DNA from 4 places in the Streptomyces sp. NPDC048001 genome. Region 1 is predicted to be linked to each of the others. Evidence: riboswitches for the same ligand, from Rfam matches in the RefSeq annotation. Region 1 holds a riboswitch; each other region holds the start of a gene.

Evidence for each region. A riboswitch is a leader RNA that binds a small molecule or an ion and turns the genes downstream of it on or off. The one in region 1 is predicted to bind cyclic di-AMP.
Region 2: it holds a riboswitch for cyclic di-AMP, as region 1 does, so the genes downstream of both, ACGF15_RS17265 (NlpC/P60 family protein) here and ACGF15_RS01480 (peptidoglycan DD-metalloendopeptidase family protein) in region 1, are expected to answer to the same signal.
Region 3: it holds a riboswitch for cyclic di-AMP, as region 1 does, so the genes downstream of both, ACGF15_RS00040 (transglycosylase SLT domain-containing protein) here and ACGF15_RS01480 (peptidoglycan DD-metalloendopeptidase family protein) in region 1, are expected to answer to the same signal.
Region 4: it holds a riboswitch for cyclic di-AMP, as region 1 does, so the genes downstream of both, ACGF15_RS12325 (M23 family metallopeptidase) here and ACGF15_RS01480 (peptidoglycan DD-metalloendopeptidase family protein) in region 1, are expected to answer to the same signal.

The regions. Positions count from the first base shown of each region.
Region 1 covers NZ_JBIDBN010000001.1:362,869-367,070, reverse strand. Annotated here, with positions in the region: gene ACGF15_RS01485 (tyrosine-protein phosphatase) at 13-825, opposite strand; cyclic di-AMP (ydaO/yuaA leader) riboswitch at 1,392-1,549, shown strand; gene ACGF15_RS01480 (peptidoglycan DD-metalloendopeptidase family protein) at 1,554-2,537, shown strand; gene ACGF15_RS01475 (SGNH/GDSL hydrolase family protein) at 2,742-3,533, shown strand; gene ACGF15_RS01470 (TetR/AcrR family transcriptional regulator) at 3,661-4,202, opposite strand, start outside.
Region 2 covers NZ_JBIDBN010000008.1:300,895-305,096, forward strand. Annotated here, with positions in the region: gene ACGF15_RS17255 (NlpC/P60 family protein) at 1-648, opposite strand, end outside; gene ACGF15_RS17260 (hypothetical protein) at 988-1,341, shown strand; gene ACGF15_RS17265 (NlpC/P60 family protein) at 1,426-2,613, opposite strand; cyclic di-AMP (ydaO/yuaA leader) riboswitch at 2,615-2,779, opposite strand; gene pcrA (DNA helicase PcrA) at 3,036-4,202, shown strand, end outside.
Region 3 covers NZ_JBIDBN010000001.1:6,076-10,277, forward strand. Annotated here, with positions in the region: gene ACGF15_RS00035 (FHA domain-containing protein) at 1-1,489, shown strand, start outside; gene ACGF15_RS00040 (transglycosylase SLT domain-containing protein) at 1,620-2,402, opposite strand; cyclic di-AMP (ydaO/yuaA leader) riboswitch at 2,407-2,572, opposite strand; gene ACGF15_RS00045 (helix-turn-helix domain-containing protein) at 2,925-3,626, opposite strand; gene ACGF15_RS00050 (CBS domain-containing protein) at 3,829-4,202, shown strand, end outside.
Region 4 covers NZ_JBIDBN010000006.1:16,246-20,447, reverse strand. Annotated here, with positions in the region: gene ACGF15_RS12330 (PP2C family protein-serine/threonine phosphatase) at 120-1,367, shown strand; cyclic di-AMP (ydaO/yuaA leader) riboswitch at 1,583-1,742, shown strand; gene ACGF15_RS12325 (M23 family metallopeptidase) at 1,754-2,812, shown strand; gene ACGF15_RS12320 (PrsW family intramembrane metalloprotease) at 2,949-4,202, opposite strand, start outside.

The DNA of each region.
Region 1 (4,202 bases):
TGTCTCGCGGGCTCAGGCGCCGTCGAGGAGCCGCCCGCGCAGCCGTTCACGGGTGGCGGGGGAGAGGCCGAGACCCTCGGACAGATAGCGCTCCGTACCGCCCCAGGTGTCGTCGATGGCCTCGAAGGCCGCCTCCAGATAGGAGGCGCGGGCGTCGAAGAGGGGGTTCAGCAGCTCCATGACCGCGGGCGACATCCCCTCGGGGGCACCGGGCCCGCGCCGGACCTTGTAGCGGCGGTGCGGGTCGTTGGACTTGAGGTAGTCGGCCTCGATCGCGTCGCGCTCCACGCCGACGGCCAGGAGGGTCACGGCCACGGACAGACCGGCGCGGTCCTTGCCCGCCGCGCAGTGCATCAGGGCCGGGACGCTGTCCTCGGCGATCGCGTGGAGCACACGGCCGTGCTCCGCGGTCCGCTCCCGGATGATCGAGCGGTACGACTCCGTCATCCGCGCCGCGCCCTTGCCGTCGGCGAGGATCGCCTTCAGCTGCTCCAGGTCGCCGTCGCGCACCATCCGCCAGAACTCGGCGCCGTCGGCCGGGTCGCTCAGGGGGAGGTTGAGGTTGCGCACCCCGGGGAGGTCGACGTCCGGTCCCTCCAGCCGCTGGTCCGCCGCGTTGCGGAAGTCGAAGATCGTGTGGAGCCCGAGCGAGGCGAGGAACGCCGCGTCGGCGGCGGTCGCGTGCGCGAGGTGACCGCTGCGGTAGAGCCTGCCGTGGCGGACTGTGCGGCCGTCGACGGTCGGCAGCCCGCCCACGTCCCGGAAGTTTCGGACTCCGGCGAGCTCGGGCTCGGCCGACGGGGCCTGCGGCAGCTGCTGCGTCACATGGACTCCTTCGGGTCACAGCCGTCGGCGGGGGCCGACGAGGGCGGGAACCCGACGATACGACATCCGTTTCATGCGGCAACCATCTCGACCGGGGGCGCGGGAAGCGTCGGGCACCGGGCTTCCGCCCCGGCCCCGCGCCCCTGCGCCCCGTGGCGCCGGTCCGCACTCTCCCGGGGTGGAGCGGGCGTGCGCCGGCCCGGTGGAGGGGAATGGGGGCGAAGGGGACGAGGCCCCCGGGCCCTGCGCGGCAAGTGCACTATTCGATAAGCCTTCGCGCTTTCTGTCCGGATTGGGTTTTTGAGTAGGCGGTGTCCTTTCATGGGGGAAATGGGAATGCCTGGGTGAGCAGGATCATAATCGTGACGCACCGTGCCCGCTGCCGGAGTGTCAGTTCCAGTTCAGGGACGGAAGTTGACGGGTGGTCGCCCACGCAGGGTGATGGGGTGCGGTGATCGTGCGGGAGTTCCCGGGGTGCGGTGGATCAGGGTGGGTTGTTCCGCCGGGGCGGCTCGCCTACGGTCACGCTCAATCCGGACGGACCGCCTAGTCCTGCCGCCGACCGGAGTTCGCACTCACCCACGCGTGGCAGGAGCGGGGGACCCAGGTAGTACGCCGTATCCGGTTGATTTCGGACGGCTTGGGGTGAAATCGCGTGTACTGCGCGATCGGGCATCTCCAGCTCGAACCCGACAGCTCACCTCGCAGGCGCCGGAGAGGAATGCGCCATGCCCGGAAAGGGTAAGCACCGCCGTCCCAAGTCCACCTCGCTGACCCGCGGTTTCGTCGTCGCGGGCACCGGCGGCGCCGCCATCGCCCTGCCGCTGCTCGGCGCCGCGGGCGCCCACGCGGCCACGGGCCAGGCGCCCGCCGCCGCACCCGCCCGGGCCGCCGCGGCGCCCGCTGCCGCCCCCGCGGCGGCCCCGGCCCCGGCCGCGGCCGCGCAGGCGCCCCGCACGTACACCGTCGTCGCCGGGGACTGCCTGTCGCAGATCGCCGAGGACAGCGGCCTCCGCGGCGGCTGGAAGCAGCTCTACGACGACAACCGCCGCGCCATCGGTGCCGACCCCTCGCTGATCCACCCGGGGCTGGAGCTCACCATCGGCGCGAAGTCCGCGGCGAAGAACGACCCCGAGGTGCGCACCGGATCGGCGCCCCGCGCCTCGCGTGACGACGCCCGCGAGGCGGCCCCGGCCCAGGCCGCCGCCCCGGCCGAGAAGGCCGCCGCCCCGGCCGGGAAGGCCGCGGCACCGGCTGGGAAGGCCGCCGCGCCCGCGCAGAAGCCCGCCGCCGAGGCCCCCGCCTCCGGCTTCAGCGCCCCCATCCCCGGGGCCACCGTCTCCACGCCGTACCGCCAGAGCGGCGCCATGTGGTCCAGCGGCTACCACACCGGTGTCGACTTCATCGCCTCCACCGGTACCTCGGTCAAGGCCGTGGGAGCCGGGACCGTGGTCTCCGCGGGCTGGGCCGGGGCCTACGGCAACGAGGTCGTGATCCGCCACACCGACGGCACCTACTCGCAGTACGCCCACCTCTCCTCGCTCTCCGTCTCCGGCGGCCAGCAGGTGAGCGGCGGCCAGCAGATCGGGCTCTCCGGCTCCACCGGCAACTCCACCGGCCCGCACCTGCACTTCGAGATCCGCACCGGTTCCTCCTACGGCACGGACATCGACCCGGTGGCCTACCTGCGCCAGCACGGCGTCTCGATCTGACGCCCCCCGCACGTTCCGCCGCCGGCCCGCGCCGGCGGCGGACCGCTTCCCGGGCCTCGACGCGTCCCCCGCACCGCCACCCCGCGGAGCGGGGGATTCCGCGTATTCCGGCTTGGGGGAAACTTGACCGGTGGTAAAGATCACCCGGCGTCAACCCCTCCCTACGGTCGCGTAGGTCACATCCGGGCAGGGAAAATACTGTCCGTGGCAGACGATTCGAGAACACGGACCAGCGGCACATTCGGGTCGTACGCAGCGATCGGCGACAGCTTCACCGAGGGTGTCGGCGACCCCGGACCGGACGGCGCGTTCGTCGGCTGGGCCGACCGCTTCGCGGTGATCCTGGACGACCTCGCGCCGGAGGGCGCCTTCCGCTACGCCAACCTGGCCGTACGCGGCAAACTGCTCGACCAGATCGTGGCCGACCAGGTCCCGAGGGCGAAGGAACTCGCCCCCGACCTGGTCTCCTTCTGCGCGGGCGGCAACGACATCATCCGCCCCGGCACCGACCCCGACGACGTCGCCGCCCGCTTCGAGCGCGCCGTGGCGGATCTGACCTCCTCGGTGGGCACGGTCATGGTGACCACCGGCTTCGACACCCGGGACGTCCCCGTCCTGCGCCACCTGCGGGGCAAGATCGCCACCTACACCGCGCACGTCAGGGCGATCGCCGACCGCTACGGCTGCCCGGTCCTCGACCTCTGGTCCCTGAGGTCCGTGCAGGACCGGCGGGCCTGGGACACCGACCGGCTGCACCTCTCCCCCGAGGGGCACACCCGGGTCGCGCTCCGGGCCGCCCAGGTGCTGGGCATCGAGGTGCCCGCCGACCCCGACCAGCCCTGGCCGCCGCTGCCCCCGCGGGGCGCCCTGGAGGTGCGCCGGGACGACATCCACTGGGCCCGCGACCACCTGGTGCCCTGGATCGGCCGCCGCCTGCGCGGCCAGAGCTCCGGCGACCACGTCGAGGCCAAGCGCCCGGACCTCATGCCCCTGTGAGCCGCCACGTCCGGCCGCCCCGGACCCCGGGGCCGGGCGGGACCGCCCACGGGCCGGGCGCCGCCGCCCGGTGGCCGTCCCGTCCGCTCCCGGACGGGCGGTGCACGGGCAGCGGGGCCGCCCTCTCTCAGCCGCCGGCCGGCGCCGGAACCTCCCGGTCCAGCCCCAGCTCGCGGGCGAGCGCGTCGTCCGCCCACTGGAGCATGGCCGCCCGGGACACCGCGCCTGCGTAGCAGGTCATCTGCACGGCGAGGCCGTCCAGGAAGGCCGTCAGGCGCCAGGCGGCCGCCGCCGGGTCCTCGCAGGAGAACTCGCCCGCCGCGGCGCCCTCCGCGATCACCTCGGCCAGGGCGGACTTCCACTGCTGGTCCAGCCCGCGCGACAGATCGCGCAGGTCCGGATCGCGCAGCGACATCGACCACGCCTCGATCCACAGGCGCCACCCCTTGGCCTGGCCCGTGGGCGCGTACCAGCGCACCGCCGAGCGCAGGCGCCGCAGCGCGGAGGTGCGCCGGGCGGCGATCTTGCGCAGATGCCGCAGATCGGCGTCGGCGGCATGGCTGAACGCGGCGGCCACCAGCTGCTCCCTGGAGGAGAAGTGGTAGAGGACGAGCGCGTTGCTGACACCGAGCGCGGTGGCGACGTCGGCGATCCGCACCGCCGCCGCAC
Region 2 (4,202 bases), on a different contig from region 1:
GGGACCCTCGGCGGCGCCCCGCGCGTAGGCGGCCCGCTCCTCCGCGGTGAGCCGGGCCAGCAGCCGCTCCGCCGCCGCGAGCCGTGCCCGGACCGACTGCTTGTGCCGTGCCGCCCGGCCGCGGTGCTGCTCCAGTTCGGCCGCCCGCAGCCCGGCGCGCTCGCGCAGCTCCGCGAGGTCGACGAGCTGGCGCCGCACCGAGGCGAGGGCGGACGCCCGGCGGTCGCCGACGCGCTCGGCGAGCGAGGCGCGTTCCAGGTAGTCGCCGGGATCGGAGGTGAGGGCGAGCCGGAGACCGGGGTCGATCCCGCCCGCGCGGTACTGCGCGGCCGCGAAGGAACCGAGCGCCTCGCGCGAGGTGTTGAGCCGCTCGGTGCGCCGGGCCGCCTCGTCGCGGAGGGCGCCGAGCTCGTCGCGGGCGGCGTCCGCCCGCTCCCTGGCGCCGTTGTAGCGCTCGGTCGCGGCCTCCGCCTCCCGGTACAGCGTGTCCACCTTCGCCTTGACCTGGGCGGTGGTCGGCCGCGGGTCGGCCTGGGCCGTTCCGCCGAGCGCCGTGCCGCCGGCGGCGCCCGCGAGGGCGAGGGCGGCGGCCGTCCGGCCCGCCGGTCCGGTGTGCGGACGCTGCCTGGGTTTCCGGTGCGCTGCCACGGTGGCGCCGTTCCTTCCGTCGTCCGTCCGTCGTCCCCGGGGCCCGGCGGCGCGCACCGCACGGGAGAGCGGTGGGCCGCCGGACCCTTCGGCGGGGGTGGCCGAGCCGTCCGGCTGCACGACGGCGGTGGGAGCCGGCCACCTGGTGCTGGACGCTAGACCGCGCGGCCGCCGCGGGAGGCGGCGCCGACCGGAACTGCCCGAAGCCTGCCCTCCGTGCTTCGTCCGGCGGTCGGAACCGATCGCCGGAGGACCGGGAACGGGAGCCCGTGGACCGATGCCGCGGACGGGGGCGACCCGGTCGGGATCCGGTGGTATGGGCCGCATAGGCTCCGCCGTATGGACGTACTCATCAATGTCTTCGTCGCCCTGCATGTCATCGGTATCGCCTCGCTGCTGGGCGGTTTCCTGACCCAGATGAAGGCGATGGGCGCGGGCACGGCCCGCTTCACCCCGGCGATGCTCCACGGGGCACTGACCATGCTGGTCACGGGCGTGGCCCTGGTGGGGCTGAACCAGGCGGACGACCAGCCCGTCGACAACGTCAAGATCGCCGTGAAGCTGGCGGTGCTGGTGGTGGTCCTCGGGCTGGTCTACGTCAAGCGGGACGAGGAGCGGGTGGACAAGGCCCTCTTCGGCGCGGTCGGGGCGCTGACCACGGCGAACGTCTTCATCGCCACGCTCTGGACCTGAGCTTCCGCCGCCGTCCGGCTCGCCTCCGACGGGGGCCGCGGGGGGCGGCACCCCCGCCGCCCCCCGCCGCAGGCTCCGCCGGGCTCAGGCCGGGCGGACGCTGCCGTGGATCGGCATGGAGTAGACGGACTCCTCGCGGACGTTGGCGCCCGGCTTCGGTGCGTGGATCATCATGCCCTCGCCGATGTAGATGCCGACGTGGCTGATGTCGTCGTAGAAGAAGACCAGGTCCCCGGGGAGCAGGTCCTGGGTGGCGACCCGGGTGCCGACCTCCACCTGGTCCCAGGTGGTGCGGGGCAGGTCCACTCCGGCGGCCTTCCAGGCGGCCTGGGTCAGGCCCGAGCAGTCGTAGGAGCTCGGTCCGGTGGCCCCCCAGACGTACGGCTTGCCGATCTGCGCGCGGGCGAAGTCGATCACCTTGTCGGCCTTCGCCGCGTGCCCGCCGTCCGCCGTCCCGCTCCCGGGGTCCGCGTCCTGCGCCGGGGGCTGTGCCGTCTCCCGCGCCGTCTCCGGCGCACGGGCGGCCTCGGCCTCCTGCGCCGCCTGCCGCTCCGCCTCGGCCCGTTCCGCCTCGGCCCTGGCCTTCTCCTCCGCCTTGCGGCGGGCCTCCTCGGCCTTCTCGCGCTCGATCGCCTCCAGGCGCGCCTTCTCCTCGGCGGTCAGCCGGGACAGCAGGGACCGCGCCTCGGCGAGCTTCGCCTGCACGTTCTGCTTGCTGGTGCGCAAGGCCTCCTGGGAGGCGCTCAGTTCCTCCAGGCGCTCGCCCGCCTCCGCCCGCTGCTCGGCGGCCTCCGCACGCTGGGCCTCGTAGTCGGCGACCGCCTGCTGCTGCTGGTCGGTCATCCGGTCCATCAGACGGGTCTGGTCGAAGTAGGCCTGGGGACTCTCCGCGAACATCAGCGCCGCGGTCGGCGCCACCGCCCCGGTGCGGTACTGCGCGGCGGCGAAGGTGCCGAGCGCGCGCCGGGACTCGTTGAGCCTGTCCGCCCGGGTGGCCGCCTGGTCGAGCAGCGTGTCCACCTCGCGCCGCTGCTCGGTCGCGGCCTCCTTGGCCTTGTTGTACTCCTGCGTGGCGCTGCCCGCCTGCCGGTAGAGGTCGTCGACCTTCTTCTGCACCTCCTCGATGGAGGGCGAGGGCTCGCCGGGTGCGGCGGAGGCGCTCTGTCCCGACAGCAGCGTGACCCCGGCGAGGGCGGCCGTGGTGAACCCGACGGCGGGGGAGGGCTTGGTACTGCGGCTGCGGATCCTGCGATGCGACGCCAAGGCCGGCATCTCCTTCTTCCGTGGACCGCCTACCGGGTTAGCTGTCGGGTTCGGGCGAACGGAAGACGCCCTACGGGCAGCGCGCGGCGCGGCCCGATTCACCCCGGTCGTGCATCAAGTGGGTCCCCGGCTCCGAACCGCCCAGCGGGGGGCCCGGATTCGGCGTAGTCGACCCGTTCGGCGCGGTTCGCCGGGAGGGGAGCGGGCCGTCTGGTCGAGCACGCTAGCCAATACGTGAGCACCCTGTGAAGGTTGATGTTCGATATGTCCGATACATTTCCGTGACCTTTTTCGAGAGGGGGTGCCGGGGTCCCGCGCCGGATCCGGCCGGTCACCCAATGTGCACGTTCCGCCCCCGCCCGCGTGCGGTGCCGTCCGCCCGGTGGAAGCCGTCCCGGAGTGTCGGCGGGGCGGCCTAGACTCGGTAGGCGATGAGCAGCCTCTTTGACGACAGCTTCCTGACCGGCCTCCAGCCCCCCGAGGAGGAGCCGCACGGGGAGGAGCACCCCCCGCCGCCCGAGGACGCGGCCCCCGAGCCGATCCCGGACGACCTCTTCCAGGGGGCGTACGACGTGCCGCCGGCCCGCGACGGGTACTACCGCGACGGCGCTCCCCGGCCCGCGGTCGATCCCTCGGCCCTGCTGGAGGGGCTGAACGAGCAGCAGCGCGACGCCGTCGTCCACACCGGATCCCCGCTGCTCATCGTCGCGGGCGCCGGGTCGGGCAAGACCCGTGTGCTCACCCACCGGATCGCGCACCTGCTGGGCACCCGGCACGTCCACCCCGGCCAGATACTGGCGATCACCTTCACCAACAAGGCCGCCGGGGAGATGAAGGAGCGCGTCGGCCAGCTCGTCGGCCCGCGGGCGAACGCCATGTGGGTGATGACCTTCCACAGCGCGTGTGTGCGCATCCTGCGCCGCGAGTCCAAGCGGCTCGGGTTCACCTCGTCGTTCTCGATCTACGACGCGGCCGACTCCAAGCGCCTGATGGCCCTGGTCTGCCGGGACCTGGACCTCGACCCGAAGAAGTTCCCGCCCAAGTCGTTCAGCGCCAAGATCTCCAACCTCAAGAACGAGCTGGTCGACGAGGAGAGCTTCGCCGACCGGGCGGCCGGGGGCGCCTCCCAGGCCGAAGGCGCCGGGGGAGGTTTCGAGAAGACGCTCGCCGAGGCGTACCGGATGTACCAGGCGCGGCTGCGCGAGGCCAACGCCCTGGACTTCGACGACATCATCATGACCACCGTCCACCTGCTCCAGGCCTTCCCGGACGTGGCCGAGCACTACCGGCGCCGCTTCCGCCACGTCCTGGTCGACGAGTACCAGGACACCAACCACGCCCAGTACACCCTGGTGCGGGAGCTGGTCGGGCAGGGGTACGAAGACCTGGCGCCCGCCGAGCTGTGCGTCGTCGGCGACGCGGACCAGTCCATCTACGCCTTCCGCGGCGCGACCATCCGCAACATCCTCCAGTTCGAGGAGGACTACCCGGAGGCGACGACGATCCTGCTGGAGCAGAACTACCGCTCCACGCAGACGATCCTGTCGGCGGCCAACGCCGTCATCGAGCGCAACGAGTCCCGCCGCCCGAAGAACCTG
Region 3 (4,202 bases), 360 kb from region 1:
CCAGCGCATCGGTCTGGTCCCGCAGGACGACATCCTGCACAAGGAGCTCACCGTCCGTAAGGCCCTGAAGTACGCGGCCAAGCTCCGCTTCCCGGCCGACACCACGGAGGCCGAGCGCGAGGCGCGCATCGGCGAGGTGCTGCGCGAACTGAAGCTGGACATCCACAAGGACAAGAAGGTCACCGCGCTCTCCGGCGGGCAGCGCAAGCGCGTCTCGGTGGCCCTGGAGCTGCTGACCAAGCCCTCGCTGATCTTCCTGGACGAGCCGACCTCCGGCCTCGACCCGGGCATGGACCGCGATGTGATGCAGCTGCTGCGGGGTCTCGCCGACGACGGCCGCACCGTGCTGGTGGTGACCCACTCCGTGGCCGAACTCGCGCTCTGCGACAAGCTGCTGGTGATGGCGCCCGGCGGTGCGGTGGCGTACTTCGGCCCGCCCGAGGAGGCGCTGAACTTCTTCGGCTACACCACGTGGGCGGACGTGTTCTCGGCCTTCGAGAACTACCGGGACTACGACTGGGCCGGCCGCTGGAAGGGCTCCCAGCACTACCAGATGTACGCCGCCGACATCGACGCCGTCGCCCCGCAGGCGGTGCAGATGCCGCCGCAGCAGCTGAAGCCGCCGAAGCCGCAGAGCTGGGGCTCCCAGCTGTTCACCCTGATCCGGCGGTATGTCTCGGTGATCGCCTCGGACAAGGGCTTCATGGCCCTGATGCTGGTGCTCCCGGCCGTCCTCGGCGCCGTGAGCCTGGTGATCAACCCGGACAACGGCCTGCTGGTCAACGTCAACGAGCAGACCGGGCGGATCATCCCCAACGGCACGGCCACCACGGTGCTGCTGATCCTGGTGGTGGGCGCCTGCTTCGCGGGCGCCGCCAACTCGGTCCGCGAGCTGATCAAGGAACGGGTGATCTACGAGCGGGAGCGGGCCACCGGCCTGTCCCGCTCGGCGTACCTGATGTCCAAGGTGATCGTCCTCGGGATGATCACCGCTGTCCAGGGTGCGCTGGTCGGCGCGATCGGCTTCGCCACCCGCGAGCTGCCCGAGGAGGGGCTGGTCCTCGGGGGCGCGGTGCTGCTGGAGCTGTCCCTGCCGATCATGGCCCTCGGCTTCACCTCGATGATGTTCGGCCTGATCATCTCGGCACTGGTGAAGACGGCCGAGAAGACCATGCCGCTGCTGGTGATGTTCGCCATCGTCCAGGTCGTCTTCACCGGCTGCCTGTTCGTCCTGCACGGGACGGTCGGCGTCAACGAGTTCTCGTACCTGATGCCCTCGCGCTGGGCGGTGGCGGCCGCGGGCACCACCCTGGACTTCAACCGGATCAACCCCAACACCGACGACCCGGCCAGTACGGACCCGCTGTGGGACCACGAGGCCGGGGCCTGGATGCTCGACATGGGCGTGCTGCTGGCCCTCGGGGCCTTCTGCGCCTTCCTGGTGGCCCGCTTCCTGCGGCGCCACGAGCCGGAGGTCATGCGCAGGTGACGCGACCGCGGGCCGGGACCGGTCCGCGGACGGCGCCGGAGGGCGCACCCCGTTCGGGGTGCGCCCTCCGGGCGTCTGCGGTGTCCGCGCCGGGCCGCTGCGGGGGCCGGGCGGTCGGGGCGGGTGCGGCTCAGTAGGCGCTGTCGACGTTGTCGATCGAGCCGTAGCGGTCGGCCGCGTAGTTGCAGGCGGCGACGATGTTGGCGACCGGGTCGTACTGGTCGTGCTTGGTGCCCGCGACGTGGTAGGCGTCGAAGGTCGGCTTGATGACCTGGAGCAGGCCCTTGGAGGGGACGCCGTTGTGGGCGTTGATGTCCCAGTTGTTGATCGCGAGGGGGTTGCCGGAGGACTCGCGCATGATGTTGCGGTGGATGCCCTCGTAGCTGCCGGGGATCCCGTGCTTCTTCATGATGGACAGCGCCTCGCGGATCCAGCCGTCCAGGTTGTCCGGGTAGGTGACGGCGGCGGTCTGCGCGGCCGGGGCGGACTTGCCCGCGGTGCCGGTGGCGGCGGGGGCGCGCTCGGCGGAGCGGTCGGCACGGTCGGCCTCGGCGCGCCCGCCGCCGATGGTCAGCTCCAGACCGGGGTGGATCAGCGAGGGGTTGTCGCCGACGGCCTCGCGGTTGTCCTGGTAGAGCTTCTGCCAGCCGCCGTCCACCGAGTGCTCCACCGCGATGGCGGACAGCGAGTCGCCGGCGACCACGGAGTACGTCACGGGGGCGCTCTGCTGCGCGACGGCGGGAGCGGCCACGGCGGCGGCCGGGGCGGCGGGAGCGTGGGCGGGCTGTGCGGCGCTGGCGGTCGTCGCCCCGAGGAGCGGGAGGGCGAGGGCTGCGCCGCCCGTTCCGACGGCGACGAGGCCGAGGGCGATGCGGCGGGAGCGGGGACGGCGGTGCTTACCCTGTGCAGGCATGGTGAGTTCCTCTCCGTCGCCTGCGAGGTGAGCTGTCGGGTTCGGGCTGGAGATGCCCGGCCGTGCGAGCGCACGGCTTCACCCCGAGCCGTCCCGGCGTCCTTGGCGGACGCCGGTCCGGCGACTTACCTGGTTCCCCCGCTCCTGCCGAGTTCGGGTGATCTGGTCGGAATACCGGACAGCGGCAGGATTCGGCGTCCCGTCCGGAATGCCGTGACCGTAGGCGAGGCACCGGCGGCACAACAAGCCCGCAATTCACACACGCAATGCGCGGGGCGCCGAAAGCACCGGGAGAGGGCGCCCGAGATCGACTTCCGTTCCGTCAGTTCCCTTTGCAGGAAACGGAGAAGGGCAGGGGAGATCCACTGCGCGGGGCAGGCCGGGTGACCGATGTCACCAGCGATGGAGCAAAGGCCGCCAATGAATTCATTGGCGGCCAAATCGGACATTCAGTCGCGCCGGTGAGGCGGCGGTGGCACGGCTCCCCTCGCGGCATATATGGATGCATGTCCGAAATGAGGCTTACGACTGCCCGGGGGCGCCGCGCACCAGGATCCGCCGCCCGGTGATCCGCGTCGGGGCGACCGCGATCCACAGCTCCCGCCCGCCCCCGGCCCAGGGCGCGGAGTAGGCCTCGCGATCCAGCCTCCGCCCCTCCTCCTCGTCGGTGACCCGGCGCGCCGCGCCGACGACCAGCACGCTCCAGCCCTGGCTGAAGGCCTCGTCGATGTGGTCCACCTCGAAGGCGGCCTCACGCCCCGCCGAACGGCCCAGCAGCGACTCGTGACCGGTACGGAAGGCGACCTCGCCCTCGGTGACCAGGTAGTTCACCGGGAGGATCGCCGGCCCCTCCGTCGTGGCGACCGCGACCCGGCCCACACCGTGCGCGCCGAGCAGGTCCCAGCACTCCTCGGCATCCAGCTCCACCAGCTCCGGGTGGTACCCCGCACGGCCCGCACCGGCCGGGAGGTCCGCGTCACCACCGGTCAGCGCCGTGACGGTGGTCTCCAGGGCGTCCGCCAGCCGCAGCAGGAAGCCCATCCCGGGCGCGGCCGGGCTCTCCTCCAGGTACTGCAGGTACCCGGGCGCGGAGCCCGCCCGCAGGGCGACCTCCTCCCGCGAGAGCCCGAGCTCCCGGCGGCGGGCGGCCGCCCGGCGGCCGATGTCGCTGCCTGCGCGGTCCCGGCCCGCGCCGCCTGAGTCCGCTTGCGGTTGTCCGGGCATGGTCGCCACCTTCTCCTGTCGGCGGTCCGGTCACGGCACGTGCCCCGCCCCGCGCCCACGGTAGCCAGCGCCCGCCCGGCCCGCACGGCGGGCCCGGCATTCACCACCCTCCCGGCCGACCGGGGACAGACTCGGAAATACTGTCCCCAAGAGGACCCGGACGGACTGGAGGCGCCGCGATGACCCCCTGGACTGGTGCACGATGAGACACCGCTCGGTAGCCGACCTGATGACCCCGCAGGCGGTGGTCGCCCAGCGCGGCACGGCCTTCAAGGAGATCGCCCGGCTGCTCGACGAGTACGGCATCACCGCCGTGCCCGTCGTCGACGACGAGGGGCGGCCCGTGGGGGTCGTCTCCGAGGCCGACCTGCTGCGCCGCCATACCGGGGGCACCAGCGCCGACACCGCCGAAGGCCTGATGAGCAGCCCCGCCGTGGTCGCCCGTCCCGGCTGGAGCGCCGTGCAGGCGGCCCGCGTCATGGAGGACCACCGCATCAAGCGGCTCCCCGTGGTCGCGGAGGACGGACGGCTCGCCGGCGTCGTGAGCCGCAGCGACCTGCTCCGGCTCTTCCTGCG
Region 4 (4,202 bases), on a different contig from region 1:
CCGGGCCGGTGGTTCGCCCGGCAGGTCGGCGGCAAGTCGCCGCCGCGCCGATCCGCACGCAGCATGGGAAGAGCGCGGCACCGGTCCGCGGCCGTGGACCAAGCGGCAGGAGATCAGCTGTGGGGCGAGAGCAGGGCGCCGGCTACCGGCCTCCGTGGTTCCTGCGCCTGCTGCCTGCCGCCACGCTGCTCGCGGGCGTCGCACTGGACGCGCTCACCCCGCCGCGGTTCACGGCCGTCTCGTTCTACGCCGCCGCCCCGCTGATCGCCGCCGCCATCGCCTCCTGGGTGGTGACCCTCCTCACGGGGATCGGCGCGATCCTGGCCACCGGGGCGCTGCACTACTACGACGACAACATCACCGAGGCGACCGCCTTCACCGAGACGAGCACCGTGGTCACGGTCTCCGCCGTGGCCCTGGTGATCAACAGGGTGGTGCGGCGCAGCGGTGAGCGGCTGGCCTCCGCCCGGGTGGTCGCCGAGGCCGCGCAGCGCGCCGTGCTGCCCACGCCCCAGGACCGGATAGCCGGGCTCCACATCGCCGCCCGCTACGAGGCGGCGCAGGCGGAGGCGTTCATCGGGGGCGACCTCTTCGCCGTCCAGGACACCCCGCACGGGATCCGGCTGATCGTGGGGGACGTGCGGGGCAAGGGCATGGGCGCGGTGGAGTCGGTCGCCGTGCTCATCGGCACGTTCCGGGAGGCGGCCGAGCAGGAGCGCACACTGGAGCAGGTGGCCGAGCGCCTGGAGCGGGCGCTGCGGCGGGAGGGGGTGCGCCGGGCCGGGCTCGACGCGGTGGAGGGCTTCACCACCGCCGTGCTGGGCGAGATCCCGCACCCGGACGGCGGGGGCGGCGCGCACGGCCCGCCGGCGCGGCAGGGGGCGGGGGGCGGCGTGCCCGGCACCGTCCGGCTGCTCAACCGCGGGCATCCGGACCCGCTGCTGCTCCATGCGGACGGCCGGCTGGACGTGCTGCCGCCCGCGCAGGCCGCGCTGCCGCTGGGGATGGGGGATCTCGGCGGCTGGCCGGACCGCCCGGAGTCGTTCCCGCTGCCCGCCGGGTCCACGCTGCTGCTCTACACGGACGGGCTGTCGGAGGCGCGCGACGGCCGCGGGGTGTTCTACGACCCGGTGGAGCGGCTGAGCGGGCGGATCTTCGCGGAGCCGGACGACCTGCTGGACGCGCTCGTGGCGGACGTCCGGCGCTACACGGGCGGGGGGTCGAGCGACGACATGGCCCTGCTGGCCGTCCAGCGGCCGGCGGCCGGGCAGCCGGAGCGCAGGCGTACGGTTCCGGTCGTCCGCGGTGACCGGAAGGAGTCGGTCAGGGGGGCCGGGAGACGCGCCGACCGAGAGCACCGTGCGTAGTCGGAGGATGCCCCTCCGCATAACAAGTGACGAACTGTCAGAAAAGCTTCTCCTCCTGAGGTGCGCTCAAGTCGCCCGAATCCACACGCTTCTGTCCCGTTTGGTCCCCGTCAAGATCCTCAACTATCCGCGGGAACGGCTTGGAAACCTGCCGCGGCTTCTATTAACGTTCGATAACGCAGCACGGTCGTCCCAGCCGTCGCAAGAGGCGGCACCGTGCTCACGCGCCGAATCCCGCAAGGGAACCGGGGAACCACCACTTGGGGTGAATCAGCCAACTTCGGCCGCACGCACATCGGCGGCAGAGGGCGGCCGTAGGAGACCTTCCTGCTCCGAACCCGTCAGCTAACCCGGTAGGCGAGAAGGAAGGAAAGGAGTACGCCTTCGTGGCGTCCAACATGCCTGCTCCCGAGGCCCCGACCGCGTCGTCCCGGTTCAGCGGCGACACCCCGGAAGCCTCCTTCGGGGAGTGGAACCCGACCGAGGAGACGGTCCGCCCCGTGCGGGGCCGGCACCGCGTGGTCAAGCAGCGCGGCGGCCTGGCCCGCAGCTCCACCGTCCTCGGCGTGGGCGTCATCGCGGCCGTGGGCGCGGGTGGCATCGCCACCGCGCAGGACAAGCCCGCGGTCTCCATATCCCTTCCCGACGCCCTCACCGACAGCCTCCCCGAGGCCGCCTCCCTCCCCGGGGTCGGCTCCCTGATCGCGGACTCCGACGCGGACTCCGGCTCCGGGACGACCGCCGACACCGCCCCCCTCACCGCCATGGTGCCCGTGGCCGAGACCGCCCCGAGCGGCGCCGAGGACCGCTCCGCAGGAGCGGGCGAGGCCCTGCGGGCCCGGATCCTCCAGCAGGCCGAGCAGCAGCGCGCCGAGGCGGACGCGGAGGCCAAGGCCGCGGCCGAGAAGGCCGCCGCGGAGGCGGCGGCGGCCGAGGCCGCCAAGCAGCAGAGCGAGGCGGAGGCCAAGGCCGCCGAGGAGAAGCGCAAGGCCGAGGAGGCGGCACGGGCCAAGGCCGAGGCCGAGCGCCTCGCCAGGCTCGCGGCCAGCTACGCCCTCCCCACCTCCTCCTACACCCTCACCTCGACCTACGGCCAGGCCGGCGCCATGTGGTCCTCCGGCTACCACACCGGCCTGGACTTCGCCGCTCCCACCGGCACCCCGGTCAAGGCCGTCCACGGCGGCACCGTCACCTCGGCCGGCTGGTCCGGCTCGTACGGCTACCGCATCGTGCTGGAGCTGGAGGACGGCACCGAGGTCTGGTACGCGCACCTGTCCTCCATGACGGCCTCGGCCGGTCAGAAGGTCGCCACCGGCGAGACCATCGGACGGGTCGGCGCGACCGGCAACGTCACCGGTCCCCACCTCCACCTCGAGGTGCACTCCCCCGGTGGCTCCGGCCTCGACCCGCTCGCCTGGCTGCGGGGCAAGGGCCTCACCGTCTGACGCGGCGATCCCGCACCCGCGTCCGCAGCGCCCCGGGAGCCCCGGGGCGCTTCGGCGTCCGCGCCACCGCGCGCCCCGCGGCCTCCGCCCGCGTTCCCACCGGCACGGACCACCCGGGGCCCCGCCCGGAGCCGCCTCAGGTGCGGTAGGGGTTGAACCCGTCGTAGTCCCGGTGCGGCAGCACCTGGGGGGCCCGGCCCGTGGCGCGCGCCGCGTAGGCCAGGGACGGCGCCGCGACCTCCCGGCGCAACCACAGGTGGTGCAGCAGCTCCCGCTCCCGTTCCGCGAAGTCCGGGCCCGCCGCGCCCCGGTGGGCCCTGTTGCGCAGGAACGCCAGCGAGGTGGCGAACGCCTCGTACTCCGCCACGGCCCGTCCGGCCGCCGGGCCGTAGGTACGGCGCGCGAAGTCCCTCGCCACGGCCCGCGCCCGCATCGACGACAGCGCGGACGGCTCGGTGGCCGTGAGCCAGCCGGCCGCCGCGTACGAGGGCAACCGGGCGGCTATGGTGCGCAGCTCGCGCTGCCTGCTCCATACGGTCAGCCAGGTGAGCAGCGCGAACGCGGGCACCATGAACGCCCCGTACACCCCGAAGAATCCCCAGGGGCCGAGCAGGGAGGCCGAGCCGTTCCACAGGGCGTGCATGCCCATGGCGGCCACCAGCCCGAGCAGCGGCAGCAGCACCCGCCGTACCCGCCGTCCGCGGGGCGCCGCGGCGGCCAGGCCGAAGCCGAGGCCGCAGAGCACCGTGAACAGCGGGTGCGCGAACGGCGACATCACGATGCGGACGAAGAAGGTCGCCGCCGTGACCGACCCCAGGCCCGCGAAGCCGAAGGCCATGTCCTCGTCGAAGGCGTTCCCGAGGTAGAGGATGTTCTCCGTGAACGCGAAGCCCGTCGCGGTGAACCCGGCGAGCACGATCCCGTCCACCACACCGGAGAACTCCCTTCCGCGCAGCAGGAAGAGCAGCAGCAGTGCGACCCCCTTGGCGCTCTCCTCGACGACCGGCGCGACGACCGTGGCGCCCAGGGTGTCCGCCGAGGCGGGGTCGGCCGTGGCGGTCGCTATCCAGCGGGTGGCCAGGGTGTTGGCGAGCAGGGATATCAGCGCCGCCGCGCAGGCCCCCCAGCCGAACGCGAAGACCAGGTTCCGCCAGGGCAGCGGGTCGACCCGGTCGAGCCAGCGGAACGCGGCGAGCAGCAGCGGCACGGGGAGCGTGGCCAGCCCCAGGCCCACCAGGAAGCCCGTGGAGCCGGTCTGCTCGCGCACCAGGACCAGGATGACCAGCCCGCAGAGCGCGAGCAGGGTGAACACGGCCGCCATCCGCACGGCCCGGCTGCGCCACAGCAGCGCGGCGCGCAGGCGGGCCGACCGGTGCGCCCATGCTCCGGG